One region of the Clostridium sp. CM037 genome, then DNA from elsewhere that is predicted to be linked to it. Evidence: a T-box and tRNA genes for the amino acid it is inferred to sense, from the RefSeq annotation. Region 1 holds a T-box; the other regions hold tRNA genes.
What was found. A T-box is a leader RNA that pairs with one kind of tRNA and senses whether it is charged. The one in region 1 lies ahead of ACWJKP_RS05430 (valine--tRNA ligase), so its partner is inferred to be a tRNA-Val.
Positions count from the first base shown of each region.

Region 2: it has a tRNA-Val gene. The T-box ahead of ACWJKP_RS05430 (valine--tRNA ligase) is inferred to sense a tRNA for this amino acid. The anticodon was not compared.
Region 3: it has a tRNA-Val gene. The T-box ahead of ACWJKP_RS05430 (valine--tRNA ligase) is inferred to sense a tRNA for this amino acid. The anticodon was not compared.

Region 1 is NZ_CM143650.1:1,151,945-1,158,327, reverse strand. It holds gene ACWJKP_RS05435 (ABC transporter permease) at 1-706, opposite strand, end outside; gene ACWJKP_RS05430 (valine--tRNA ligase) at 1,611-4,253, opposite strand; T-box leader at 4,340-4,566, opposite strand; gene ACWJKP_RS05425 (ABC transporter substrate-binding protein) at 4,752-5,774, shown strand; gene ACWJKP_RS05420 (hypothetical protein) at 6,058-6,383, shown strand, end outside.
Region 2 is NZ_CM143650.1:152,913-159,295, forward strand. It holds gene ACWJKP_RS00795 (DUF1858 domain-containing protein) at 121-306, shown strand; gene ACWJKP_RS00800 (ECF transporter S component) at 356-949, opposite strand; gene ACWJKP_RS00805 (acyl-[acyl-carrier-protein] thioesterase) at 1,232-1,981, shown strand; gene ACWJKP_RS00810 (BaiN/RdsA family NAD(P)/FAD-dependent oxidoreductase) at 2,315-3,544, opposite strand; tRNA gene ACWJKP_RS00815 (tRNA-Glu) at 3,882-3,956, shown strand; tRNA gene ACWJKP_RS00820 (tRNA-Val) at 3,968-4,043, shown strand; tRNA gene ACWJKP_RS00825 (tRNA-Asp) at 4,049-4,125, shown strand; tRNA gene ACWJKP_RS00830 (tRNA-Glu) at 4,211-4,285, shown strand; tRNA gene ACWJKP_RS00835 (tRNA-Val) at 4,299-4,374, shown strand; tRNA gene ACWJKP_RS00840 (tRNA-Asp) at 4,380-4,456, shown strand; tRNA gene ACWJKP_RS00845 (tRNA-Thr) at 4,462-4,536, shown strand; gene ACWJKP_RS00850 (ABC transporter permease) at 4,865-5,692, shown strand; gene ACWJKP_RS00855 (ABC transporter permease) at 5,694-6,383, shown strand, end outside.
Region 3 is NZ_CM143650.1:4,020,572-4,026,954, reverse strand. It holds gene ACWJKP_RS19265 (M23 family metallopeptidase) at 1-56, shown strand, start outside; gene spoIIID (sporulation transcriptional regulator SpoIIID) at 176-430, shown strand; gene mreB (rod shape-determining protein) at 557-1,591, shown strand; gene yyaC (spore protease YyaC) at 1,717-2,271, opposite strand; tRNA gene ACWJKP_RS19245 (tRNA-Thr) at 2,620-2,694, shown strand; tRNA gene ACWJKP_RS19240 (tRNA-Tyr) at 2,700-2,784, shown strand; tRNA gene ACWJKP_RS19235 (tRNA-Val) at 2,826-2,901, shown strand; tRNA gene ACWJKP_RS19230 (tRNA-Thr) at 2,934-3,008, shown strand; tRNA gene ACWJKP_RS19225 (tRNA-Tyr) at 3,014-3,098, shown strand; SAM riboswitch class I at 3,201-3,303, shown strand; gene metK (methionine adenosyltransferase) at 3,389-4,564, shown strand; gene recD2 (SF1B family DNA helicase RecD2) at 4,771-6,383, shown strand, end outside.

The DNA of each region.
Region 1 (6,383 bases):
GTCCAATATAAGTTACAATAGGAATTAATGAGTTTCTTAAAGCATGTTTATATATAACTGCATTTTTAGAAAGTCCCTTAGCCCTTGCAACTCTAATATAATCCGTCCTTATAACATCAAGTAAAGCCGACCTTCCAAGTCTTGCAACAAATGCCATTGAAGATGCTCCAAGAGCAATTGACGGAAGAACATAATCCATAGGAGATTCAAGCCCTATGGCATGAAATATACTCATCCTTATTGCAAACACATAAATCATTAGTGTCGCAATTACAAAACTTGGTACCGTAATGCCAATGGTTGAAATAAACATACATAATTTATCCGGCCATTTTCCTTGATGGAGGGCTGCAACTATTCCTAGATATACACCTAATACCATGGCAAAACCTATAGCAACCACCCCTAATCTAGCAGAAACTGGAAGTGAATATCCTATAATTTCATTAACTGTTCTTCCTTCATATGTCATTGAAGGACCTAGGTCCCCATGCGAAAGGTTTTTTAGATACATAGTGTATTGTTTAAATACAGGTTTGTCCAAACCAAATTTCTTGTTCAAATTCTCTAAAACCTGTGGATTAAGCTTTTTTTCACCAGAAAATGGTCCGCCAGGCATTAATCGCATTAATAAAAAAGTTATTGTGATAACGACGAAGATTGTAATCACAGTTGAAAATAGTCTTTTAACAAAGAAATTTAACATCTTTTGCCCTCCCCGTTCTTATAATATTGGTACTTTTCTTCCCCCTTATATAAACACTAATCTTGTTTTTTGAATTATAGCTTATTATCTTACCTTTATTAATTTTAAGAATACAAGACTATCTCGTTGTTGAAAGATTCGAAATTACTTACACTATTGAAGTTGCTCCGGATAAATATTTCATTTTAAAATATTTTCATGTAACTATTCCGTTATCAAATCATTTAATTTATCCGATTTTTTTTAACATGTCCATTTTACAACAATAAAATAATTTGATATATTATTCATATATTATTCATATATCTTTTATATTCCTTCATATTTCATAGCCATCTTAACCTTTATAAATGCTGATATGAAAAATATTCACAGTATTATTTTGCACTATCGTAGGTCCTCCCCTTTAATCTTATTTTAAGTATAATAATATTTTTCCAAAAGTCAATGTATTTTTTGTAAGTAAATCCATATATTATCCATGTTTCACTTGTGATTCGTTCGTATTTTTTATATATTTTGTATGTTTTGTAAAATACATTAGTATATATAACAGGTTTCATTATGAAAATAAATTCATAGTAATCTATATTTCTATTTATGAAAAAGGAATTAATAATAGAATTAAACTAATGAAATATATTTTTATATGTTTCATTAGTTTTAATAGTTGGCCACCTCTAAATTCCATTTACCTTTTTTCACTTATCTTATAGTAGATCAAATTAGAGAATCTTTTCTCCTGTTCTTTATCAATACACCTTGCATAATTATTGTATGCTGAACTCACAAATTCATTTTTTTCAACATTCCAACTTTTCATTTGTATGGTAAAAACAAAAAAAACTATAGAATAGACTTTTCAAGTGTCTATTCTATAGTTTATCTTGCTTTTTATTAAAGATTATTTCAAGTTTTCTATACTTTTAATTACTAAATCATACATTTCTTTATATTTTTCACCCTTAGCTTTTTCCTCTTCAACCACTTCAATTGGAGCTTTAGCTGTGAATCTCTCATTACAAAGCTTTTTCTCTACTCTATCTATTTCTTTTTTTAGTTTTTCTTTTTCTTTATTTAATCTTTCTAATTCTTTTTCTAAGTCTACAAGCTCAAGTAATGGCATATATACCTGCGCGCCCTTAGTTACTACTGTAACTACATTTTCTGGTGCTTCGGCTTTTGTAGCTAGAAACTTTACCTCACTAGCTGATGCAAGTTTTTGAAAATAAACCATACCTTCCTCAAATGCCTCTTTTGCCTCTGTAGCATATATAAATACTTTAGCTTTTCTTGAAGGTGCTACATTCATATCTGATCTAGCATTTCTTACATCTTTTATCGCTTCTATAATATAATTCATATTTTCCTGCGCTTTTTCATCTTCAAGATCATCGTCATACTCTGGCCACTTAGAAATCGTTATAGATTCATACTCATTATCTAAGTGCGTATAAATTTCTTCTGTTATAAATGGCATAACAGGATGAAGTAATTTAAGCCCAGTTTTTAATACATTGTTTAATACATTTAATGCGATGCCTTTAGCCTCTCCATCTTCTGCGTATAATACTGGTTTAACAAGTTCAATATACCAATCACAGAATTCTGTCCACATAAAGTCGTGAGTCTTTTGAAGTGCTATCCCTATTTCATATTTCTCAATATTTTCTGTAACTTCTTGTACGACAGTGTTCATTCTTGATAGTATCCATTTGTCTGCAACAGTGTAATTTTTATTATCTTTATATTTCTCCATTAATTCGCAATTATTGTTCATCATAACAAATCTAGAAGCATTCCAAATTTTATTAGCAAAGTTTCTAGCTGCTTCAACTCTTGACTCATAGAACCTTATATCACTACCTGGAGAATTTCCTGTTGCTAGCGAAAATCTTAGCGCATCTGAACCATATTGGTCTATTACGTCTAATGGATCGATACCATTTCCTAGAGATTTAGACATTTTTCTTCCTTGATCATCCCTAACCATTCCGTGTATTACTACTGTTTCAAACGGCACTTCCCCTAAATTATAAATCCCTGAAAAAATCATTCTTGCTACCCAGAAGAATATAATATCATATCCAGTTACTAAAACACTTGTTGGGTAGAACTGTTTTAAATCCTCTGTGTTATTTGGAAATCCAAGTGTTGAGAAAGGCCACAATGCTGAACTAAACCAAGTATCAAGTACATCTTTATCTTGATTAAGATTTGTGCCATTGCATTTAGTACAATTTGTTGGCGCATTAACTGAAACTATAATTTCCCCACAATCTTTACAGTACCATACTGGAATCCTATGTCCCCACCATAATTGTCTTGATATACACCAATCTTGAATATTCTCCATCCAATTGAAGTACGTTTTTTCAAATCTCTCTGGAACGAATTTAGTTTTATTTTCTCTTACGGCGTCGATTGCTGGCTTTGCAAGAGATTCCATTTTAACATACCATTGTTTTGATAACATTGGTTCTACAGTGGTTTTACACCTATCATGAGTACCTACATTATGAGCATGATCTTTTATTTTAACAAGTAGTCCTGCATTATCTAAATCTTCTACCATGACCTTTCTTGCGTCATATCTATCAAGACCTGAATATTTTCCATAACCTTCACATATAGCTGCATTTTCATTCAAAACTACTATTTCGGGGAGATTATGTCTCCTTCCTACTTGATAATCATTAGGATCATGCGCTGGAGTAATTTTAACTGCGCCTGTTCCAAACTCTATGTCAACATAATCATCTGCAATTATTGGTATTTCTCTATTTACTAGAGGTAGCATTATTGTTTTTCCTACTAAATGTGTATACCGTGGATCTTTAGGATTTACAGCAACCGCAGTATCTCCAAGCATGGTTTCTGGCCTTGTGGTAGCTATTTCTAAAAATTCATCACTACCTACTATTGGATATTTTATATGCCAAAAGTGACCCTCTTGTTCTTCGAACTCTATTTCAGCATCTGAAATTGCAGTCATGCATTTTGGGCACCAGTTCGTTATCCTATTTCCTTGGTATATTAGTCCATCCTTATATAATTTAACGAAAACTTCTCTTACAGCATGATTTAAATTTTCATCCATAGTAAAGCTTTCGCGGGTAAAATCAACAGAACATCCCATCTTTCTTATTTGACCTCTTATTTTTTCTCTATATTCATTAGTCCACTCCCAAACTTTTTCAAGGAAGGCTTCTCTTCCCATTTCTTTTTTCTTAAGCCCTTTTTTTAAAAGTTCATTTTCAACCTTTACTTCTGTTGCAATACTAGCATGGTCCTCACCAGGAAGCCACAAGGTATTGTACCCTTGCATTCTTTTAGTTCTTATTAGAATATCTTGAAGAGTATTATCAAGAGCATGCCCTAAATGTAATTTCCCTGTAATGTTTGGTGGGGGCATTACTATTGTAAATGGTTTTTTATCTTTATCAACGGTTGGAGTAAAAAATCCTTTTTCTTCCCACCATGCGTAAAGTCGTTCTTCAAACTCTTTTGGATCATAATTCTTAGCTATATTTTTATTTTCTTCCATTATTAACTCCTCCTATACAATAATTAGTATATCAATTGTTTTATTCATAAATTTTATAAAAACAATAAAAAAAGACCCTTCGTCTATAAAAGGACGAAAAGTTCGCGGTACCACCTTTTTTCCTGCAATTTTGCAGGCTCTTTATAATTTAACGATTAAGAAAACCGTCTTTGCCATCTACTCATAATTACATGAATGGGCAAAGAAGCTCCGAAGCTACATTCAAGGTTTTTCATATAGAAGATCTTACAGCCTACGGATCTTCCTCTCTTAATATTAATTTTCCCCTACTCCTCTTCATCTAAGCTTTTGAATATTTTATGAAATTATTATTTAGTTGTTCAGTTATTATTCACTTGTCTTTCATTTATTGTATACCTCTTAATTTACATATGTCAAGGCATTTCATTTCTAAGCTTCTAAATTAATTTAAAATGTAACATTTAAGTGATATTTCATATTATATAATGATAAGAACTATATAATATGGAGGTATCTATGAAGATAAAAAAAATCTCGATTTTTTCCCTGCTTCTTTCTCTGGCATTAATAGCTACCGTATTTTCCGGATGTAAAAAAAACACTAATGAAGCTTTAGTAAAAGTGAAATTAAATGAAGTGGTTCGTTCTATTTTCTATGCCCCTATGTATGCAGCTATTTCCCAAGGCTTCTTTAAAGAAGAGGGTATTGAAATCAACCTTTCAACAGGGCAAGGAGCGGACAAAACTATGCAGCAAGTATTAAGCAAATCTGTAGATATAGGTTTCTGTGGACCTGAGCAAGTTATTTACATCTATAATCAACACCGAGAAGACCATCCTGTTATTTTTGCACAATTAACACAAAAAGATGGATCTTTCTTAGTAGGTAGAAATGCTGAATCGAATTTCAAATGGGAATCCTTAAAGGGTAAAACTGTAATAGGAGGAAGACCTGGCGGCGTACCTGAAATGGCTTTTGAATATGTTTTAAAAAATCACGGTATTAAACCAGGTGTTGATATAAATCTTGTTACGAACCTCGCTTTCACAGCTACATCTGGTGCTTTCAAGGGCGGAACAGGTAATTATGTTACTCTTTTTGAACCTAGTGCTAGCATGATGAAAAAAGATAATTCTGGACATATTGTAGCCTCCGTCGGAGAGTCTGCTGGAACCATACCTTATACATGCTTTTTTGCTACAAAATCTTATATAGAAAAAAATCCAGAAATGGTGCAAAAATTCACTAATGCAATATATAAAGGTCAAAAATGGGCAAGTAGTCATTCCGATAAAGAAGTAATGACTTCAATTAAATCTTATTTCCCTGGTGCAGATGAGGCTGTTCTTACTTCATCTATTAAAAACTATAGAGATATAAATGCTTTTGCTCCGAACCCAATATTAAAATCAGATGACTTAACAAAGCTTATGGATATAATACAATCTTATAACGCAGCGTTAATTCCCGAAAGACCATCTTTCAATAAAATAGTCAACAATAGCTTTAGTGACAAAGCAGTAAAAGACTTAAAATAAAAAGTAAAAAAGTATATATTACTATTAATGCATTCACTTCGCTAAGAACTAATACTTCTCTATAATCCCCCCAAAAGTCTTTTAGCCGGTGGGCTGCAGATGTGGTACACATCCTTTGAATTTAATATTCGTAAAACAAGAATTTCCAAATGAAAACTCAACCTCAATTAACAACTCTCAACTATAAAAAAAGGCTAATGAAGTATTCAGGAGATTTTATTATGGCAAGTTTAACGGTAAGCAATTTATATATAATAAAGGGGGAATAATCCTGAAAAAAATAATGAAATTATTCAGTCTACTATTTTTAATAACTATAGCTTTTACTGGATGTAAAAGTTCAGATGAAAACAATGCACAAAAAGTTGCTCAAGAATTTGGAAGAAATCTCTACACAGTAAATACAGAAAAAGTTGCTGAGTATAAGAAACTTCTTAGGGAAGGTAAAAAAATAGATATAGCAAGTGGAAATCCCACAAATACTGGTGGAGTTATACCACATACACAGGAATATATCAAAATTATACAGTCCCTTGATAAAAATTTACTACCTTTAATGACAGCAAAGGGGTATGAAACTATTGCGGGGCATTACAATATTGTGGCTAC
Region 2 (6,383 bases), 1.0 Mb from region 1:
AATATATATTAAGGTATACAAGTGCATACTATAGATTAAAAAAGTGCGTACTAGTAAAATTTAAGCATATAAAATATAATGAGAATTAGGGTTAAATTAACATAAAGTGAGGTAGATAATATGAGAATAACTAAAGATATGACAATAGGTGAAGTTGTAAGACAAAATCCAGAATCAGTTGAAGTATTAATGAGCTTTGGAATGGGTTGTGTAGGATGTCCTTCAGCGCAAGCTGAAACATTAGAAGAAGCAGCAATGGTTCATGGTCTTAATTTGGAAGAATTAATGACTGCATTAAATGCATAAAAAAATTAAGACACTTAGCAATTGCTAAGTGTCTTGTTTTTTTATTTTTTTATCTTTTCTTTATTTTCTTAATGGCGAGGATAACAGGTATTGTAATTACAGTAGCTATGATGGCCTCTGGAACACCATTTATTATACCTATACCATAAATAGTCTTTGCAGCAATAGATGGATCTATGCCCTTAGAAGCAGCGAATTTAGCCGCATAAAAAACATATATCATAGTAAGAACCCCAAAAGTGTTAGTTAGCGAACCAACAACGGTCGCGAGTCCAATCCTTAGGCTATCATTTTTAACGTGGATTAGTTTATAAACATAGTAAGAAGTAAGACCAATAAGAACCCTTGGTAATACAGATACTAAAGGATTTATAAAAGCAAAAGAGAGTAAATTGGGAGTTGTTATGTTTTGCATAATACTAAACATCCCAAATATTAAACCAATAGTCATTCCTACCATAGGGCCACCTATTATTGATCCTATAATAACGGGAATGTGCATGATAGTAGCTTTGGCACCAGGAAGTGGAATAAAGCCATATCCAGTTAAACCAAGTACGATGCAAATAGCTGATAGCATACCAATAGTTGTAAGTTCACTTGTTTTTATTCTTCTAAGTTTAATAGAATTATTATTAATCATGTGTTCCCCCCGCTCTTATTCCATAAGGATATAAGTCGTCCTATTCATAATCCTTATTTATAGTTCAGTTTCATAATGAATACTGACAACAATATTTTAACACTATTTTGATAATAATTACATAGCTAAATAAAAATTTAACAAACTTTATGTTAATACTATACAGTTAATGTTTACTGTGTTGGTTTAGTTTGGTATTATTTTAAGTATGAAGAAAACTAAGAAGCGTAGAAATTAATAGTTATTATATTATGTACTCATGAGAAATATAGGAGGGGTATTATGGGCAAAATGCCAGAGGTTACAGATAGAGATTATAATATTCATTATTATGAAGTAGATATTCATAAAAGAGCTTTGATGACAAGCATTATAGATTATCTTGGTGATATGGCAATGTATCAAAGTGAAGTGCTTGGAGTTGGCATAGAACATCTTAAAGAGAATAAATCAGCTTGGGTGTTATATAAATGGGACATAACAATGGAGTCATATCCTTTATTAAATGAAACTATAAAGATTAGAACTTTTGCACATTCTTTCAATAAATTTTATGCATACAGGAAATATGAAATTATTGATATGAAAGGGAATAAAATAGGACATGCGAGTTCTGTGTGGATTTTAATAAATACAGACAGAAGAAGACCAATAAGGATTACGAAAGATATGTATGAGGCTTATGGTATAGATGATAGCAATAATACACCCATAGACATTGAGGATATAGTACCAATAACTACAGTGCATAGCGAGAAAAACTTTCAAGTTAGGTATAGTGATATTGACACGAATATGCACGTAAATAATGTTAAATATGTTGCTTGGGCTTTAGAAACAGTTCCTAAGGATATAGTAGTAAACTACGAACTAAGGAATATTAAGGTAACTTACATCAAGGAAACAACATACGGAGAGACCATAAAGGTAAGCACGCAGGTTATAAGAGAAGAAGATAAGATAATATGTAGACATAAAATTATAAATGAAGAGGGAACTGAGCTGACTCTCTTAGAAAGTACTTGGATATAAGAAAATCGTTAATCGCAAGTAGTTTTTGTATTATTCGACATACCTCTTAGATACATCTTAGTATGTACGATATAGTATGAAATTTCTCTGGACGTGAATTGGAATAAGAAGTGCAGAAACATTGAAAGTTGATTTAGAAATTCTTGTTTTGTAAATATAAAATTCTCGTGAGACTTCCTGGAAGGAAGGCCAGCAAACCGGCAGTATGCCGAATGTGAGCATTAGAGCATTTTACATTTACAAAATATTAGAATTTCTTAATCAACTTTCACGTTTGAAACTCTTATTTCAATTCACGCAGGAGAAACTTCATGCTGATCGCACTCTTATTTTTTATTTGGAGGCGTTGATGCCGGCAATAGCACCAGAACTCCATGCCCATTGAAGGTTAAAACCACCGCAATCGCCATCTACATCTAATATTTCTCCCGCAAAGAATAGATTCTTAGTAATATTAGATTCTAGGGTTTCGGGATTAATTTCTTTTGTATTAATGCCTCCTGCAGTTATCTGAGCATTTGCAAAAGAATTAGTACCTGAAACATCAAATTGATATCGCTTTAACAAAGTATATAGAGCATTTTTTTCGTTTGAGGCCAAATCGCAACAAGGCTTATGAATGTCATCTATATTTGCTTCTTTTAAAATTATTGGAATGATCTTCTTGTTAATTATTCCGATGAATGAATCATGAACGCAGCGACTTGGGAATACCGACCAATGATTATTTAAAAATGCTTTTAGATCTTCGTAGCTAATATTTGGTAGCATATCAATACTTAAAGAAACCTTGCTATTTTTAGATAAACCATAAGATGCAGTTCTACTAAGCTGAAGAATAGGAGGACCAGAAATGCCGTAATCTGTGAAAAGTATTTCTCCGAATTCCCTTTGAACATATTTATCGTTTATAAATATTTCCGCAAAGCCATCAAACTTTACTCCAGATAGAGCCTTTAGTTTATTATAGTTTAATTTAAGCTGTACAAGGGCTGGTACAGGAGAGATTATACTATGACCTAATTGCCTAGCCAATGAATAGCCGGAACCGTCAGAACCCGTTTTAGGAGCTGATTTACCACCGGTCGCAATAATCAATTTTTCACATTCATATGTAGAATTATCTGTGCTATAAACTTTAAAACCCTTATTTGTTTTAATAATCTCCTTAGCTTTGGTATTTGTATATAGTGGAATTTTTTTTTCGTCTATAGCAAAGCGTAGTATATCAAGTACTGATGAGGCTTGCAATGACATAGGAAACATTTTACCACCATCTTTTGTCACTAAAGGTATTCCTAAACATTCGAAAAAATTTATAGTATCCTTTATGGTAAAAGAATCTAGCGTATAACCTGCGAAATTTGGATTTTCACTGTGATATCTATCATTATTTATATGTACATTACTGATATTACACCTACCGTTACCGGTAGTTAGTAGTTTTTTACCTACTCTGTCGGTTCCTTCAATTATTGCTACATCTATACCAAAATCTTTTGCTATTAAGGCAGAGGTTAAACCAGAGGCACCTCCGCCAATTATTATAAGAGAATGTTTCAAGAAAATCTCTCCTTTCGAGAAAAAATATTTTAAGATTATAAAGTGCTTACATATAATCTTACCCTAAAATCAGTAGGATGAAAATGAATTTTTATTTTGTTTTAAAGTAACCATAGGATTTGTTTGCGATTGTTTAGTAAAAGGCAGTTATTTTCAAAAAAACATAAAAAAAATTATATAAGGGGAACCGTTGATTTAACTGGAGTTGAGTGTTTTGAGAAAAAAAATAATAAAAAAAATAAGAAAATATGTTGACACTTTAAGAAAAATTAGGTATTATAGTTTATGTCGGGTTGCAAGACGTAAGCCCATAATAAATAAAGTGACAAATTAGTATGGCTCCTTGGTCAAGCGGTTAAGACACCACCCTTTCACGGTGGTAACAGGGGTTCAATTCCCCTAGGAGTCACCATAAACATACATGGGAGCATAGCTCAGCTGGGAGAGCATCTGCCTTACAAGCAGAGGGTCACAGGTTCGAACCCTGTTGTTCCCACCATATATGGCTCAATAGCTCAGTTGGTTAGAGTGCCGCCCTGTCACGGCGGAGGTCGAGGGTCCGAGTCCCTTTTGAGTCGCCATTTTTACTAAACTGTTATAGTTTAATAAAAGAACATCTAATTTATAAGTTTGATTCTTATCAAAAGAATCATTGAAAAATAATAAGGCTCCTTGGTCAAGCGGTTAAGACACCACCCTTTCACGGTGGTAACAGGGGTTCAATTCCCCTAGGAGTCACCATTAAAACATATATGGGAGCATAGCTCAGCTGGGAGAGCATCTGCCTTACAAGCAGAGGGTCACAGGTTCGAACCCTGTTGTTCCCACCATATATGGCTCAATAGCTCAGTTGGTTAGAGTGCCGCCCTGTCACGGCGGAGGTCGAGGGTTCGAATCCCTTTTGAGTCGCCATTTTTGCTGGCATGGCTCAACGGTAGAGCAGCTGACTTGTAATCAGCAGGTTGTAGGTTCAATTCCTATTGCCAGCTCCAAAAAAGTCCTAAACATTTGTTTAGGACTTTTTTTACGTCCAGCATATTTGATGGAAAATTGTAAGATTCAAAAGGTAGGGATAGCCTTTATAAACAAAATATATTTAGAGTGATTTGATTTTTTGTCTTGAAAAAATTAAAAATATTGACAACATTCGATCGTTATAGTAGCATAAACACATATAATAAGCAATTAAAATAAATTAATGTTCGTATTTTCTGGGCGAATATCAATATTTTGCCACATTATTGTCTTTGTGAAATAAATATAAATTATATATACCGAACAAAAATATCATTAAGATGAAATTTTAGGAGAGTTAAACCTATGAAGAAAAAATGGACTTACGTATTATTTGTACCGTGTTTAATATTACTAACTTATTTTCTTATAGTACCTTTAGTTAGTACTATAATTCCTACTTTTAATATTAATGGAAGCTTTAGTTTAGATCATTATTTAAATTTCTTTGGAGATAAGTATACGCTGCAGATATTTTATAGAACATTAAGAATTGCTTTAATATCATCTGCGATATGCATGGTTATTGGAATTCCAACAGCATATTTTGTGTCTAGAACCTCAAAGAAGATTAGAGGGTTATTCATGGCATTAACCATATTCCCTATTCTTACAAATTCAATTGTTCGTTCTTTTGCTTGGATGAGTATTTTAGGTAAAAATGGAGTTATAAATAAAGTGTTACTTAGCTTAGGCGTTATTAATGAATCTTTAACTATGATGTATACTGAAGGCGCAATCATAGTTGGTACAGTTTATTTATTTTCACCGCTAATGATAATTTCTTTAGTAGGAGTTTTAGAAAATATAGATAATGACTTATTAGAAGCGGCGGAAAGTTTAGGAGCTAATAAAGTGAAGGCCTTCTTTAAGGTTATATTCCCACTGAGTTTACCGGGATTAATAGTTGGAACAGTCCTTGTATTTACAGGAGCACTTACTGCTTATACTACACCACAGTTATTAGGTGGTAATAAAAATACAGTGTTAGCAACATTAATTTATCAAGAAGCGATGACCTTAAGTGACTGGCAAGCGGCGTCTGTTGTTGCAACAATAATGATAGTTACAACATTATTGGTTATAAAAGGAATAAACTTATTAGCGTCTAGATTAGATAAGAGGGGATTATAGCATGAAAGGCAAAAAAAGCAAATTACTTACTATATTCGTAGCATTAGTATATATATTTTTACTAGCACCGTTAGTAATTATAGCGTTAACAAGTATAGGAACAGAAAGTTATATTGCATTCCCACCAAAGGGGTTTAGCATTAAGTGGTATGCAAATGTATTTCAATCAGATATGTTTATGAATACAATGTTTGTAAGTTTTTTAGTATCCTGTGGGTCTACAGTATTAGCACTGTTAATTGGAATACCGGCAGCTTACGGATTAAGCAGATTTGATTTCAAAGGAAAGGGTGTTTTAAAGAGTTTTTTCTTTTCACCATTAATAATACCAGGAGTGGTTGTTGGTTTCGCATTATTTCAGTTTTTAGTAATAAAATTAGAATTTTCAGTATACATGAGTTTATTTATAGGTCATACATTGGTAATAGTACCTTACATAATTAGAGTTGTTGGTTCAAGTTTAGAGGTATTTGATTATTCAATAGAAGAGGCTGCAATGAGTCTTGGATATACAAAAATAAATACTTTTTTTAAGGTAGTTATGCCAAATATAACTTCAGGAATTATAGCAGCGGTTATGTTAGCATTTATAAACTCCTTTAACAATGTGCCTGTATCAATATTTTTAACAGGACCAGGAGTAAGTACTTTGCCAATTAGTATGATGAGTTATGTAGAGTATAACTATGAT
Region 3 (6,383 bases), 1.4 Mb from region 1:
ATCCTGCTAAATATGTAAAGTATGAGAAATATCAACCTGAAGAAACTAAAAAATAACCAATAACCATCTCAATTAGCCATTTTTTAAAAATATATTGGAAGATGACTAATTGGAATGGAATTTAAAAGCAAGATAATGCATATTTATAAATATATAAGGGTTAAGGAGGCAACACTTGAAAGACTATATTGAAGATCGAGTACTAGAAGTTGCTAAGTACATTATCGAGTCAAAATCTACAATAAGAAGAACTGCCAAAGTGTTTGGCGTTAGCAAGAGTACTATACACAAGGATATGACGGAAAGATTACCCACAATAAATCCTCAAATTGCCAGCGATGCAAAAACAATTTTGGATATAAATAAAGCTGAGCGACATATAAGAGGCGGAAGAGCAACTAAATTGAAATATAAAGAAGCACAAGGATAAAAACATTCGAAGCTAAAAACTATAAAAAAATTTTAAAATTAAAAGAGGGTTTTCTTATAGCTTTATAGAATAGAGTTTAGTGTAATTTAAATATTGAATATACTAAAGAGCAGGAGTGGTTTTGAAATGTTTTTTTTTAGAATGGGTACAGATATGGGAATAGATTTGGGTACATCTACAGTGCTTGTATATATTAAAGGAAAAGGTGTTATATTAAAAGAACCTTCTGTTGTTGCCATAGATAGAAATAATAATAAGGTATTGGCAGTAGGAGAAGAAGCTAGGCAAATGATAGGAAGGACACCAGGCAATATTGTGGCAATACGCCCTATGAGGGACGGTGTTATTTCGGATTATGACATAACTGAAAAAATGTTAAATCATTTTATAAAGAAGGCTTGTGGGAAAAGAAGGCTGTCTTCTCCAAAAGTTGTAATATGTGTACCTTGCGAAGCAACGGAAGTAGAAAGAAGAGCGGTGGAAGATGCAGGTAGAAATGCCGGAGCTAAGAAAGTTCAACTTATAGAAGAACCACTAGCAGCGGCAATCGGAGCGGGACTCGATATTACTAGAGCAAGTGGTAATATGGTTATTGATATTGGTGGAGGGACGACTGATATTGCAGTTATTTCTTTAGGAGGCATGGTTGTACGTGAATCAGTTAAAGTAGCTGGTGATAAGTTTGATGAAGAGATTATAAAATTTATCAGAAAAAAACATAAATTAATGATTGGTGAGAGGACTGCAGAGGATTTAAAAATCAACATAGGTTGTGCTTATAAACAAGAAGAAAAGACAAGCATGGAGATAAGAGGGAGAGATTTAATTACAGGTCTTCCTAAGAATTTAGAAGTATCATCAGAAGAAATGAGAGAAGCTTTAAAAGAGGCGGTATATTTAATAGCAGGATGTGCACATTCAGTATTAGAAAAAACACCACCTGAGCTTTCAGCAGATATAGCTGATAAAGGTATAGTTATGACTGGTGGAGGTGCATTGTTAAAAGGCTTAGGTAAGCTCATACAAGAGGTTACTAAAGTTCCGGTATACCTAGCAGAGGATCCGATTTCATGCGTAGCACTCGGAACAGGTAAAGTATTGGATTATATGGATAAGTTAGATAATTCATTCAATGGAAGGGAATTATGCTTAACAGAATAAAAAGTGTAAGCAAGCTATAAAAATAAGCAATACAATTATTAGTTTAATTGTATTGCTTATTTTTATATTATATAAGATTTGTAAATTTAAATTGCGGATAATTATTTAAAACTAATTAAATCGTGTTAAACAGGGCTTAAATTATTTTCTTCATTGGTAAGGGAGTGCAAATAATATGAATGCAAGAGGGCCCTGCTTAAAACATTAGCAATATCCATTACCAAGCTCAATCTTATGTTTCTATTTGTAAATAATTCACTATCATCACTTGAATCTACTATACCTATTAATGAAAGAGTGCCTACCTTAGGAAGGGTTTTCCCTACACCTTTGCCAGGATGAATTGGATAATTTCTAGCTTGGAGTTCTCCAATATTTGAAATGTCTCCTAAACAAGCATCTACACCTATTATAGTACAATTTGGGTGCAAAGCATTTATTTTAGATAATTTACTATCTATGTTTAAGGCATGAATTGGATTATCTATAGTGCCATATACAGGTAATGGAAAGGAACTATTTTTTAAAAGTGTACCAACTAAAGGACCTAGACAATCGCCTATACATCTATCGGTACCTATGCAAACAACTAAAGTATTTTTGTCAATATAGTCTTTTAGAAAATTAGAAAGTGTATAGTATGCTAAAGGATCTTTATAATGGGTTTTAGCTTTACTCAAGAAATATACCTCCTTGTATTGCGCTGGGGAAAAATTATTAGTTTCCTATGAATAATTTATATGAATAAATCCCGTGTATTATTATAATAAAGAATAAAAAAATGATTTATTAAAAAATGATATATAAGTATATTAACTATATGAAGGAAAACCAAATAAAAAATATAATGAATTATTTGGAAAATAGTAAGTTGTATCAATGCTTAATATTAAGCAAATATGCGAATAGTATAGTTATGGAGAGAAGAAGTCGTTTATTAAAGGATAATAGACTTGAAATTAATTAATTAAAGTTGTATAATAATTCTTGTCGACACGGTAAAACGGCAAAATAATAAAACATAATATGCTGGCATGGCTCAACGGTAGAGCAGCTGACTTGTAATCAGCAGGTTGTAGGTTCAATTCCTATTGCCAGCTCCATAAGTGGAGGAGTTCCCGAGTGGCCAAAGGGGGCAGACTGTAAATCTGTTACGTAATGTTTCGATGGTTCGAATCCGTCCTCCTCCACCATTTATAATGGTTTACAATAAATTATGGTTTAAATAAATTATGGGAGCATAGCTCAGCTGGGAGAGCATCTGCCTTACAAGCAGAGGGTCACAGGTTCGAACCCTGTTGTTCCCACCATAATACTCTTTTTAAAATAGAATAAAATGCATGCTGGCATGGCTCAACGGTAGAGCAGCTGACTTGTAATCAGCAGGTTGTAGGTTCAATTCCTATTGCCAGCTCCACATATGGAGGAGTTCCCGAGTGGCCAAAGGGGGCAGACTGTAAATCTGTTACGTAATGTTTCGATGGTTCGAATCCGTCCTCCTCCACCAAAAGACATCTATAGATGTCTTTTTTTATTTTTTACAGAGTTTAGATTCTGTTGACACTATAGAATGCATATGGTATTATAATTAAAAGTTAATAATTGATAACTCTTATCAAGAGAGGTGGAGGGAAAAAGGCCCTATGAAACCCGGCAACCGGTGCAATGCACCATGGTGCCAATTCCTGCAGTTATAATCTGCAAGATAAGGGAGATGATTAAATCACCTCTTCTTATATTTGGAAGAGGTTTTATTTTTTTATAAGGAAATTTTAGAGAGTAGAAGGGAGAATTATAATGAAAAGATTATTTACATCAGAATCTGTTACAGAAGGACATCCAGACAAAGTTTGTGACCAAATTTCAGATGCCGTACTTGATGCTATTTTAGAACAAGATCCTTATGCTAGAGTTGCTTGTGAAACAGCGGTTACTACAGGAATGGTTTTAGTAATGGGAGAGATAACAACTAGTTGTTATGTAGATGTTCCTAAGGTTGTCAGGAATACCATTGAAGGCATAGGATATACTAGAGCAAAATACGGGTTTGATGCTAGCACATGTGCTGTACTTACGTCTATTAATGAACAATCAACAGATATAGCTATGGGAGTAGATGAGGCATTAGAATCTAAAGCAGGCGAGATTGATAAGGTTGACGCAATAGGTGCTGGTGATCAAGGCATGATGTTTGGATTTGCAACTAATGAGACGCCAGAGTACATGCCACTACCAATTGCTATGGCTCACAGATTAGCAAGAAAGTTAAGCGAAGTAAGAAAAAATGGCACATTAGATTACTTAAGACCGGACGGAAAGACTCAAGTTACTGTAGAGTATGAAGATAATAAGCCAGTAAGAATAGATACTATTGTTATTTCAACTCAACATGCAGAAGAAGCGACTCATGATCAAATTGAAAATGATTTAAAAGAGCATGTAATAAAACCTGTAGTTCCAAGTGGATTATTAGATGAAAGTACTAAATATTATATAAATCCTACAGGCAGATTTGTAATTGGAGGACCGCAAGGAGACTCTGGTTTAACAGGAAGAAAAATAATAGTAGATACTTATGGTGGATATGGAAGACATGGCGGTGGAGCATTCTCAGGAAAGGATGCAACAAAAGTTGATAGATCCGCTGCATATGCTGCAAGATGGGTTGCTAAAAATTTAGTTGCTGCAGGAGTTTCAGATAAATTGGAAATTCAGTTAGCTTATGCTATAGGTGTAGCTAAACCAGTATCTATAGAGGTTGAAACTTTCGGAACAGGAAAAATTGACGATGATAAAATAGTTCAAATAGTTGAAAAAGTATTTGATTTAAGGCCAGCTGTAATTATAAGAGAATTAGAACTAAGAAGACCTGTTTATAAACAAGTAGCTGCCTATGGACATTTTGGAAGAATTGATTTAGATCTTTCATGGGAAAAACTAAACAAGGTTGATGAAATAAAAAAATACGTATAATATAAAAAAAGGGATAACAATTATTAATTGTTATCTCTTTTTAGTGCATGTGATTATTAAGTAGCATTTTGATAAAACCTAAGATAGGGGTATACTGAACATAAGAGATGTAAAATACATATGATATAATAACATTAATAATAATATTATTGCTAATAATATTATTATTAATGTTATTATATGAATTTATAAATAGGAGAGATTTTATGCCGGAAATACAAGGGATAATCGAAGATGTAGTATTTCATAATGAAGAAAATGGATATATAATTGCTCATTTGAATGATAATAAAAAGCAGATAACTGTGGTAGGCATTGTGCCATATATAAGTGAAGGGCAGAACCTGAAATTAACGGGGGAGTGGGTTACTCATCCTCAATTTGGCAAGCAATTTAGAATAATACAATGTGAGGAAATAATACCGAGTTCACTTGAAGGTATAGAAAAATATTTAGCTTCAGGAGTTATTCAAGGAATTGGACCAATAACTGCTAAAAAAATTGTACAGCACTTTGGTGAAAGCACCATGAATATATTAGATAATGAAATTGAAAGATTAAAAGAGATTGATGGTGTAGGACAAAAAAAGATTCAATTAATTTTTGAATCATATTCTAAGCAACGAGAAGTTAAAAATATAATGATATTTCTTCAAACATATGGAGTAACACCTAACCAATGTGTGAAAATTTATAAAAAATATGGAGGAGACTCTATAAAGGTAGTGCAGGATAATCCTTATGTGTTAACTGAAACCATTTCTGGAGTAGGATTTAAAATTGCAGATAAGATAGCACAAAGTTTAGGCATTGACAAAGAGTCGCCTTTTAGAATACAAAGTGGAATTAATTATGTGGTAAATGAATTTTGCGCTATGGGAAATACTTATATGCCCTTAAACAAATTATACAAAGAATCTAAAAATATTCTTGGGGTTACGGCTGAAGAAATTGAAAAAAATGTTTATGATAATGTATTGCAGGGAAAATTGAAAGTCGAAAATATTGATGAAGAAGACTGTGTTTTCACTATGCCGTTCTATTATTGTGAATTAGCTATTACTAAAAAAATTATAACCTTATCTATAGAAAAGTATGATGAATTAGAAATAGACATACAAGAAAAGATTAATGACTTCGAAGAAGAAAAAAACATAAAATTTGCAACGTCTCAAAAGACTGCTATTTGTGGTGCTGCAGAAAATAGTATTGAAATTATAACTGGAGGTCCAGGTACTGGCAAAACTACTATAATTAATTGCATTATAGAGGTATTTGAAGAAGCAGGAATGAAAGTTTATATGGCTGCGCCCACCGGAAGGGCTGCCAAAAGAATGACAGAGGCTACTGGTCGCGAAGCCAAAACCATACATAGGTTATTAGAACTTGGAGTAGGCAGAGATGATGGGTCGCAGTTCTCTAGAAGTGAGGAATCGCCTTTAGATTGTGATGTGCTAATTATTGATGAAGCATCTATGATAGACATAATGCTTATGAATAGTTTATTAAAAGCTATCAGCGTAGGAACTAGACTTATAATTGTTGGTGATGTTGACCAATTGCCATCTGTCGGACCGGGTAATGTACTAAGAGATATTATTGACAGTAAATGTGTTAAAGTAGTTAAGCTTAAGGAGATTTTTAGGCAAGCACAAGAAAGTATGATTATTGTGAATGCTCATAAAATTAACAATGGCGAGATGCCTATTTTAAATAAAAAGGATAAAGATTTTTATTTTATTGAAAATAATGAGCCAGAGAAAATCTTGGACAGTATAATTGCTTTAATTAATACCAGATTGCCAAAATTTAACAAAAA